Regions from separate parts of the Erwinia sp. PME.40.26/001 genome, predicted to be linked through region 3. Evidence: predicted binding sites of a transcription regulator. Region 3 holds the regulator's gene; each other region holds the start of a gene.

Region 1 (3,279 bases), on a different contig from region 3:
CCGCGCTGTAATGTTTACCCACTGCCGCCGCCATCAAAATTTCCTGCGAGGCTTGTTCAATCGGGAAGTCACCGCTCAGACGACCTTCGTGCATCACCAGCACGCGGTCACTCATACCCAGCACTTCCGGCATTTCGGACGAGACGAGAATGATGCTCAGCCCTTCCTGTTTAAACTGGTTAATCAGCTGATAGATCTCTTTTTTCGCACCCACGTCGACGCCGCGCGTCGGCTCATCAAGGATCAGCACTTTAGGACGCGTCATCAGCCCGCGGGCTATCGCGACTTTTTGCTGATTACCGCCGGAAAGCAGGCCAATGGGCTGGTTCATTGATGGGGTTTTAACGTTAAACAGCTTGATAAAGTCCCCGACCGCCAGCTGCTCTTCCGCATGTTTTAAACGGCCGCCGCCGTAGCTGAAGTAGTTAAGCGCGGTCAACGACATGTTCTCTTTAACCGTCATTCCCAGCACCAGACCATCGCGTTTACGATCTTCCGAGATATAGACGATACCGTTAGCCAGCCCCTCTTCCGGGGAACGGGCCACCACATTTTTGCCGTCCAGCGTCACCGTACCGCTGCGGCGGGATAATGCCCCGTAAAGCACTTTCATCAGTTCGGTACGTCCCGCGCCCATCAGCCCGGCCACACCCAATATTTCACCTTTGCGCAGCGTAAAGCTGACGTCCTCAACGCCGGAGCCACAGAGGTGTTCAACGTTAAGACGAACCTCACCTGGCGCCTTATCCAGACGCGGATATTGCTCTTCCAGCTTGCGGCCGACCATCATTTCAATCAGCGACTCTTCGGTCAGGGTGGCCACTTCACGCTCCGCGATAAACTGCCCGTCGCGGAAAATAGTGACATCGTCGCAAACCTCAAAAATCTCTTTCATGCGGTGGGAGATATAGACAATGCCGCAGCCCTGGGCTTTCAGCTCGTTGATCACCCGGAACAGCGAGGCGGTTTCGGTATCGGTCAGCGCATCCGTCGGTTCGTCCATGACGATCACCTTAGATTCGAAGCTCAGCACCTTGGCAATCTCCACCATCTGCTGGTCACCAATCGACAGGTCACCCACCAGCTTGTGGCTGTTGAAGCGCAGATTAAGGCGTTTCAGCAGCGCGTCTGCTTCTGCATACATTTTTTTCCACTGAATGCCGCCAAAACGATTAACGAACTCGCGGCCAAGGAAAATGTTTTCAGCAATACTCAGCTGTGGGATCAGGTTAAGTTCCTGATGGATAATGCCAATCCCGGCCGCCTGAGACTCTTTAGGTCCGTTAAAGGTGGTTTCCTTACCCAGCCATGCAAAAGACCCCGCATCACGGGCATAGATCCCGGTCAGCACTTTCATCATGGTGGATTTCCCCGCGCCGTTCTCACCGACCAGCGCCATCACGCGCCCCGGATACACCGAAATCGCCGCACCCGACAGCGCTTTCACGCCCGGGAAGGATTTGTCGATACCTTTTAATTGCAGTAAAGGTTGCATAACCGCCTCAGAAGGTCACGCCAGCGATCAGAATGACATTCGCATACGGGGAACACTCCCCGCTGCGAATGACTGCCTGACTGTGCTGTGTTTGTTGTTTGAACTGTTCGTGACTGACATAACAGATACTGATGGTATTACCCTGGTGTTGTTGCAGTAAGTCGAGCAGGGCGATCAGTTCACTGTGAAGCTGCGGATTATGCTGCTTAATTTCTTCCGCAATGATGGCACTCTCTACCTGCATCTCATGGGTGACCGCCTGGGCGACCTGTAAAAACGTCGGTATACCCTGCGTTACGGCCAGGTCAATACGCTGCGGACCCTGTGGGATCGGCAGACCGGCATCGCCAATTACAATGCTGTCAGTATGACCAAGCCGGGAAATCACGGATGAGATAGCAGAATTTAGTAAGGTGCCTTTTTTCATTATTCACTCCAGAGCGAAACGTTTCGCTGACAGGGAGTGTAAGAAATGCACAGGGGAAAACAATCATCGAATGTTGAAATTGTGATCGCCATCGAAACGTTTCGCTGACGCAGAGGAGGGATTTGTTTTAAGGATGAAAATGGCCCTCTACTGTTACCGGTAAAGGGCCAAAACAGGATTAATTAAAGACCATACCGCCATCAATAAGCAGTGACTGCCCGGTCATATAGTTCGAGTCCGGACCGGCAAGGAAGGCCACGCAGGCGGCAACATCTTCCGGTTCAGACAGACGGCCCAGCGTGATGTTTTTGGCAAACTCCGCCGTACCATAGCCGGCGGGTTTGCCTGCCGCTGCAGAGAACTGGCGGTCGATCTCGTCCCACATCGGGGTTTTTACTATGCCAGGGCAGTAGCCATTGACGGTTATCCCCAGCGATGCAAGATCCCGTGCAGCCGTTTGCGTCAGGCCGCGCACAGCGAATTTACTCGAGCTGTAGATTGCCAGCTCCGGATTCCCGACATGGCCCGCCTGCGAACAGGCATTGATGATTTTGCCGCCGTGACCTTCCGCTTTGAACGCCTTAACCGCCGCCTGGATGCCCCAGATCACCCCTTTAACGTTCACGGCATAAACCTTATCGATCACCTCTTCCGTAATCTCTTCGATCAGCGTGGTGGGGGCCACGCCGGCATTGTTGACGATGACGTTAAACCCTCCCAGCGTTTTACGCGCCTCTTCAACAGCGGCAAACACCTCATCGCGCTTTGAAACATCCACGGCGACCGCCAGTGATTTACCGCCTGCGCTGGCAATTTCATCAGCTACCTGGCGTGCTGTGTCCGGGTTAAAATCGGCGACGGCAACGGCAAAACCCTCCTTTGCCAGACGCAGGGCTATCGCACGTCCTATCCCCTGACCCGCACCGGTCACCAGGGCTACGTTGTTTTTCATATGAACTCCTTCTCGTTTAGGGTTAACAGAATTTACAAAATCTGGCTGAGGTGCAGCTGTCCCATCAGCAGCGGGTTATCGGCATAATCCACCGGGATCGCTACCACCGCCGGGCCCTGCACGTCCATGGCTTTCCGCAGCGTTGGCTCCAGCATCTCGGCACTTTCAACTGCGAATCCCGCTGCGCCAAAGGACTCCGCATAGGCTTTAAAATCAATCGGCCCGAATTTCACCCCGGAGACCCGCTGATATTTCTTCTCTTCCTGCATCGCCACCATGTTGTAGCACTCATCCACCCAGATGATATGCAGCAGGTTAGCACCCAGCCGTACCGCCGTTTCCAGCTCCATGCTCGACTGCAGGAAACCGCCATCACCGGAGACCGACACCACTTTGCGGGACGGG
Region 2 (3,279 bases), on a different contig from region 3:
GAGCATCATTTTGAATGCCTGTCGTCAGGGGAAAAGGCCTGGATCAATGCGCAGAACGACGCCATTGAAGCCTCCACTCAACTCTGGACGCTGCGCCAGAGCATTCTCAAGCTGACCGGGGAAGGCGAAGACGGGATCAACTCGCTGCGATTACATCCCGCATCGGGACGCCTGCGTTCGGTTACCTGGCCTGACATACAGGCGCTGTGTGACGTTGAGCCGTTACTGGTCTGGTCCTGCGCACTGTCGCCAGGCACCGACCGGCTGCGGCTGTGGGAATATAATCATGATAATGGATGGGAATCGCTGCGCGATTTTAATGTCTGCGCCCAAAATCTGGGGCCGCGCACGCTGCGACTGACCAGCCTTCCAACCGAAAAACAGCTTAACTATTCCTGAAGAGGATGCGGGTGGCCTTTCTGCCACCCGCCTGTTACATCAGTGCGCGTCGACGAAAGCGATTTTCAGCACGAACAGCAGCGCCACCACCACCACGCACGGGCTGATTTCACGCCAGCGGCCGGTTCCCAGTTTCATCACACAGTAAGAGATAAAGCCCAGCGCAATCCCTTCCGTAATCGAGAAACTAAACGGCATCATTGCCGCAGTAACAAACGCCGGAACGGCTTCGGTCAGGTCGTCCCATTTCACGCGCGACAGGCTGGAGGTCATCAGCACGCCCACATAAATCAGCGCACCCGCTGCCGCGTAGGCTGGCACCATGCCTGCCAGCGGTGACAGGAACATCACCAGCAGGAACAGTACGCCCGTCACGACCGCCATTAATCCCGTACGGCCACCGACAGACACACCGGATGAGCTTTCGATATAGGCGGTGACGGAAGAGGTGCCGATAAAGGAACCGGCGACAGAGCTGATGCTGTCGACGTACAGCGCCTGCTTCATGCGGGGGAACTTGCCGTTCTCATCGGTCAGGCCTGCTTTATCCGTTACGCCAATCAGCGTCCCGGAGGAGTCAAACAGGTTCACCAGCATAAAGGAGAAGATAATCCCCGCCATGCCAATATTCAGTGAATCCTTGAGATTAACCTGCCCCAGCACCGAGGTCACCGCCGGTGGCGCAGAAAAGATCCCCGTGTACTTCACGTCACCGATGGCCAGGCCAATACCGGTGGTCACCACGATCGACACCAGCACCGCAGCATGGATATTGCGTGAGGCGAGAATCGCGATAATAAAGAAGCCCAGTGCGCCCAGCAGCACGCTGTGAGAGGTGAGGTTGCCCACCGACACCAGCGTCGCTTCATTGGCGACAATGATGCCTGCATTTTTCAGCCCCATCATGGCGATAAACAAGCCAATACCGGCGGTGATCCCCACCCGCAGGCTCAGCGGGATATTGGCGATCATCCAGTAGCGCACGCGGAAAATTGTCAGCAGCAGCAGCCCTACCGCTCCCCAGAAGATAGCACCCATACCGATCTGCCAGGAAATGCCCATCGCGCCAACTACCACAAAGGCAAAGAAAGCGTTCAGGCCCATCGCCGGAGCCAGGGCAACCGGCAGATTGGCTACCAGCCCCATCAAAATACTGCCAAAGGCGGCAATCAGGCAGGTCGTCACAAAGACAGCCTGGGTATCCATGCCAGCCACGCCCAGGATCTGCGGGTTAACAAAAACGATATAGACCATCGTCAGGAAAGTGGTGAAACCAGCAATCACCTCAGTACGTACGGTGGTGCCATGCTCCTGCAATTTAAAAATCCGTTGTAACAGACCGGGATTCGTCATTATGTGTTTCCAGAACGGAGAAAAGTTGTCGGCCGTTATCCTACCCCAAAATTCAGATTTTGGGATATTGATCACCCGGTTTTTTCGCAACCGATTGCGCTGTTTTTACCGTCTTATCTCTGCCGTTAACTGGAAAAGACACTGCACACGGCAAAAAACAGGGTTTGTACGATCAATAATCGAAATGTCCCCCTGCTTCACGCTACTATTCGGTATCAGCCCATCAGGACGCATAAGGAAGCAGGATGTCAGTGGAATGTATTTTTTTCGATTGTGACGGCACACTGGTCGACAGCGAAATGCTCTGTACGCAGGCGTACGTTAACACCTTCGCAGAGTTTGGCGCTTCGCTGTCGTTGCAGGAGATGTTCGAGAAATATAAAGGCGTGAAGCTGTATGACATCATCGCCGACGTCTGCCGGCAGCATCAGCTCACAACGCCCGTGGAGGTCCTTGAGCCAGCCTATCGCCGGGAAGTGGCCCGGTTGTTCGAGTTAGAGCTTAAACCGATCACCGGAGCTAAAGCGCTACTGGACAAGATCGGTGTAGCGATGTGTGTTGTCTCCAACGGCACGGTCCCCAAAATGGAGCATTCGCTTGGCCTGACCGGAATGCGTGCGTACTTTGGCGATCGTCTCTACAGCGGTTACGACATCGGACACTGGAAGCCGGAGCCGGAGCTGATGTACCACGCTGCCCGGCAGATGGGCGTTGCAATTGAGCACTGCATACTGGTGGATGACTCGGAAGCCGGGGCGAAGGCCGGCATCGCGGCCGGGATCCCGGTATTCTATTATTGCGTGGATGCCCATAACCCCCATATCGATCACCCGCTGGTAACGGTATTTAAGGATATGGCCGATCTACCCGGGCTCTGGCAGGCACGCGGCTGGCAGCTGACCCGCTGACGGCAATAGGATAGGCCGTAACGCCTTTACCTGTATTTTCAGGGCACACGGACGGGATTAAGGCTCAATCCCGTCATTTTTATTGATATACCAGCGCAGTGACTTCAACAACAGGGAAGAGTGTTTGATCACTTTCCCCTCGGCAACCAACTGGAGAAGCAGGGTGCGTGTAATATAAATACTCTCTCCGCAGCTGTCCGCTAAATCCCGGGTTTTAGGCCAGACCTCAGGCTGCTGTAAGCCGCCCCCCTCTCCCCGACTGGATTCAATCTCGCCACAAATTAACGCTAACTGATGTAGCATTTCGAATTTTTTTTGCTCTACAGGTGTTTTCTTTATTTTCATATCAATCAACCCCCTATTACCCGGCGTCATAAAAGCATCAAGAGATGAATAAAAAAACAAGTAATCAGCAGCGTTAACAAACCGATATAATATAAAGCTAAATTTAATTATTCGACACGGTTTAGCCTTATTTCTGACATGATCATTTCATGCAGAAAAGACAGTAAACCATAGCTGTTGCCGTCCTTTATTTTTTCCAGCCTTTCTTCCATTTTCATCAGATTATGGTCATTGTTGACCTGATCGTCAGTCAAGGAGTGGTTACAGGCTCTTC
Region 3 (3,279 bases):
CAGCTGGAAAAAGGGGACCTGGTCTTCTTCCGCATTAACGGTCGCGGCACGGCCGACCACGTAGGGGTTTATCTGGGTGGGGGCAAATTTATTCAGTCTCCGCGCACCGGTAAAGATATCCAGGTCAGTGCACTGAGTGAAGATTACTGGCAGGAGCATTACATCGGCGCACGCCGGGTGATGACACCGAAGACAATTCGTTAACTGTGCCGTCAGCGTGATGGGTATACGGGAGGGGTCACCTCCTCCCGGGCCGGACTTAGTGCATGACTGCGGTAAAACTAAACGCAATAATCATCAGCAGTGAACCCACCACCGCCAGCGCTGTCATTTTCATATCGGTGTTCATATTTTCTCCTTAATAACCCTGCAATGTGTAAGCCAACAGATTTTCCCATACTTACCCGTAAAAATCTCGTTTTCTGCGCCCAGCCTTGTTAGAATTATTCCTTTCCGTTGCGCAACACGCCCGGAAACGTTTTAAGTCAGCGCTGCATGTCACTCTACGGATGATTTTACCCCTCCCCGAATCTTTGAGACAGCACCCCAGATCGTTCTCGTCGGGCAGCAATAGCGGCGCGCAGGCAAACGTTTAACCAAATTGTTATCAGTACGTTACGATAACACCAGGAGTAGGATTTTAATGGCAACAATTAAGGATGTGGCAAAGCGTGCCGGTGTGTCCACCACCACCGTGTCCCATGTCATCAACAAAACGCGCTTTGTAGCCGAAGAGACGCGCGAAGCGGTATGGGCGGCAATTAAAGCTTTGCATTACTCCCCCAGCGCCGTTGCCCGCAGTCTTAAGGTGAACCACACCAAAACCATCGGGCTGCTGGCCACATCCAGTGAAGCCCCCTACTTTGCCGAAATCATTGAAGCGATTGAAAACCGCTGCTTTGCTAAAGGCTATACGCTGATCCTCGGCAATGCGCATAACGATCTGCAAAAGCAGCAGGCGTATCTGTCGATGATGGCGCAGAAGCGTGTCGATGGCCTGCTGGTCATGTGTTCAGAATATCCTGACCCCCTGATAGCCATGCTGGAAGAGAACCGTAATATTCCAATGGTGGTGATGGACTGGGGCGAGTCACGCGGAGACTTTACCGATACCGTGCTCGATAACGCTTTTGAAGGCGGCTATCTGGCGGGGCGTTATCTGATCGAGCGCGGCCATCGTGATATCGGGGCGATCCCGGGACAGCTGGAACGCAATACCGGCGGCGGTCGCCATGCGGGCTTCCTGAAAGCACTGGCTGAAGCCGGGATTACCCTGCGCGATGAATGGCTGGTACAGGGCGACTTTGAACCGGAATCTGGCTACCGCGCCATGCAGCAAATACTGTCACAGAAGCAGCGTCCGACGGCGATCTTCTGTGGGGGAGATATTATGGCGATGGGTGCGATTTGCGCAGCGGACGAGATGGGGTTGCGCGTACCGCAGGATATTTCGGTGATCGGTTATGATAACGTGCGCAACGCCCGTTACTTCACCCCGGCGCTGACCACCGTACACCAGCCAAAAGAGCGTCTGGGGGAAACAGCCTTTGATATGCTGCTTGACCGCATCACCAGCAAACGTGAAGAGCAGCAGACGATTGAAGTGCATCCTTCACTGATCGAACGCCGCTCCGTTGCCGACGGCCCCTTCCGCGACTATCGCCGTTAATATCCGCGCATCAGATCCCGGGCTGTTCACTCAGCCATTCTGCATTCAGCGTTTCGGTATTGCCCAGATAGGCCAGCAACCAGTTCAGCGCCGGTGAGGCGCTGTGCTCAGACCAGCTGAGGTAGCAGGGACTGTCAGGAAACGGCGAGGCCAGCGTCAGCTCACCCAGCACCTGCTGTTGCAGCCAGGGCTGGGCAAAGTGCCCCGGTACCATCCCGACGCACAGCCCGGCACGCAGGCAGTCGAATGCGCTTTCCCAGTCCGGTACCACCAGCCGCCGCTGATTGTCCAGCGTCCAGGTTGTGCGCTTCGGCAGCGCCCGCGACGTATCCTCCAGCACCAGCGAGGGCCATTCGCGGATCAGCGCTTCACTCAGCGCGCCTTCGTAACGGTGCAGCGGATGTTGGGACTGGACTACGCAGCGCCAGTTCAGACTGCCCATGTCGCGAAAGGCAAAACGCCCCCTCACAGGAATGGCCTGGGTTGCGCCTATTGCCACGTCCACGCGACCGTCAGCCAGCGCATCCCAGACGCCGTTAAACACCTCCGGCATGATGTGCAGCTCCATGTCCGGGAAATGACGATAAAAATCCACCACCAGCTGACGCGTGCGCGCCGGCCGTACAATCCTGTCCACCGCAATGTTAATCTGCCCGCGCCAGCCGTTTGCCACCTGCTGGCAGCGGGTTCGCGTGGCAAGCATTTTTTTGATAACAGCCCGCCCCTCTTCACTGAATACGCGACCCGCCTCGGTCAACACCACGTCGCGATGGCGGCGTTCAAACAGGCTCACAGCCAGCCACTCCTCAAGCTGGCGAACGGTGTAGCTGACCGCAGATGGTACGCGATGAAGCTCTGCCGCTGCGGCGGTAAAGCTGCCCGTTCTGGCGACAGCGTCAACCACTTCGAGAGAATATTCAGACCACATAACTTGCCTTCAAATTATTTCACTGCAATAGACGAATAATAGCGTTTCACAGCGCACTCGGCACGGGATTACACTGCGCACGTGAAAAAATTGTCTGATAAGAGTTAAAAACCATGCGTTCCAAAGGATTTATGTTTTACCTGGCCATACTGAGTATGCTGGGTTTTCTTGCCACCGATATGTACCTCCCCGCTTTTGGCGTAATGCAGCAGGATCTGGGCACCCAAGCCGGTGCCATCAGCGCCAGCCTGAGTATTTTCCTTGCCGGTTTTGCCTGTGCGCAACTGGTCTGGGGCCCGCTCTCTGACCGCATCGGCCGTAAGCCCGTGCTGGTGATGGGTCTCAGCCTGTTCGCCATTGGCTGCGCCGCCATGCTGTGGGTGGAGTCGGCACCCTGGCTGCTGGCGATGCGCTTTGTGCAGGCCGTCGGCGTATGTGCAGCGGCCGTCAGCTGGCAGGCGCTGGTCGTTGATCGCTACAGCGGTGCGCAGGCCAATCGCATATTTGCCACGATTATGCCGCTGGTGGCGCTGTCTCCCGCGCTGGCACCCTTGCTGGGAGCCTGGCTGTTACAGCACTTTTCCTGGCGCGCTATCTTCGTCGCACTGCTGGTGATAAGCGTGATGCTGCTGATCCCAACGCTGCGCCTGCCATCGCCTTCCCGCGTTGTCAAAGACACGGT

What was found. The regulator PurR, encoded in region 3, represses purine synthesis genes. The targets are predictions, from matches to a motif close to CANGCAAACGTTTGCNTG.
Region 1: rbsD (D-ribose pyranase) is a predicted target of PurR. The motif match lies at 1,934-1,951, and genes of this name have one in related genera.
Region 2: ACZ3HG_RS12580 (NCS2 family permease) is a predicted target of PurR. The motif match lies at 1,836-1,853, and genes of this name have one in related genera.

What each region holds. Positions count from the first base shown of each region.
Region 1 covers NZ_JBVHNP010000003.1:508,304-511,582, reverse strand. Annotated here, with positions in the region: gene rbsA (ribose ABC transporter ATP-binding protein RbsA) at 1-1,495, opposite strand, end outside; gene rbsD (D-ribose pyranase) at 1,503-1,922, opposite strand; gene ACZ3HG_RS12770 ((S)-acetoin forming diacetyl reductase) at 2,101-2,874, opposite strand; gene alsS (acetolactate synthase AlsS) at 2,907-3,279, opposite strand, start outside.
Region 2 covers NZ_JBVHNP010000003.1:464,803-468,081, forward strand. Annotated here, with positions in the region: gene ACZ3HG_RS12575 (4'-phosphopantetheinyl transferase family protein) at 1-399, shown strand, start outside; gene ACZ3HG_RS12580 (NCS2 family permease) at 439-1,752, opposite strand; gene yieH (6-phosphogluconate phosphatase) at 1,998-2,660, shown strand; gene ACZ3HG_RS12590 (hypothetical protein) at 2,718-3,005, opposite strand; gene ACZ3HG_RS12595 (transcriptional activator RfaH) at 3,113-3,279, opposite strand, start outside.
Region 3 covers NZ_JBVHNP010000001.1:373,375-376,653, reverse strand. Annotated here, with positions in the region: gene ACZ3HG_RS02070 (C40 family peptidase) at 1-204, shown strand, start outside; gene cydH (cytochrome bd-I oxidase subunit CydH) at 260-349, opposite strand; gene purR (HTH-type transcriptional repressor PurR) at 644-1,669, shown strand; gene punR (DNA-binding transcriptional activator PunR) at 1,680-2,597, opposite strand; gene punC (purine nucleoside transporter PunC) at 2,711-3,279, shown strand, end outside.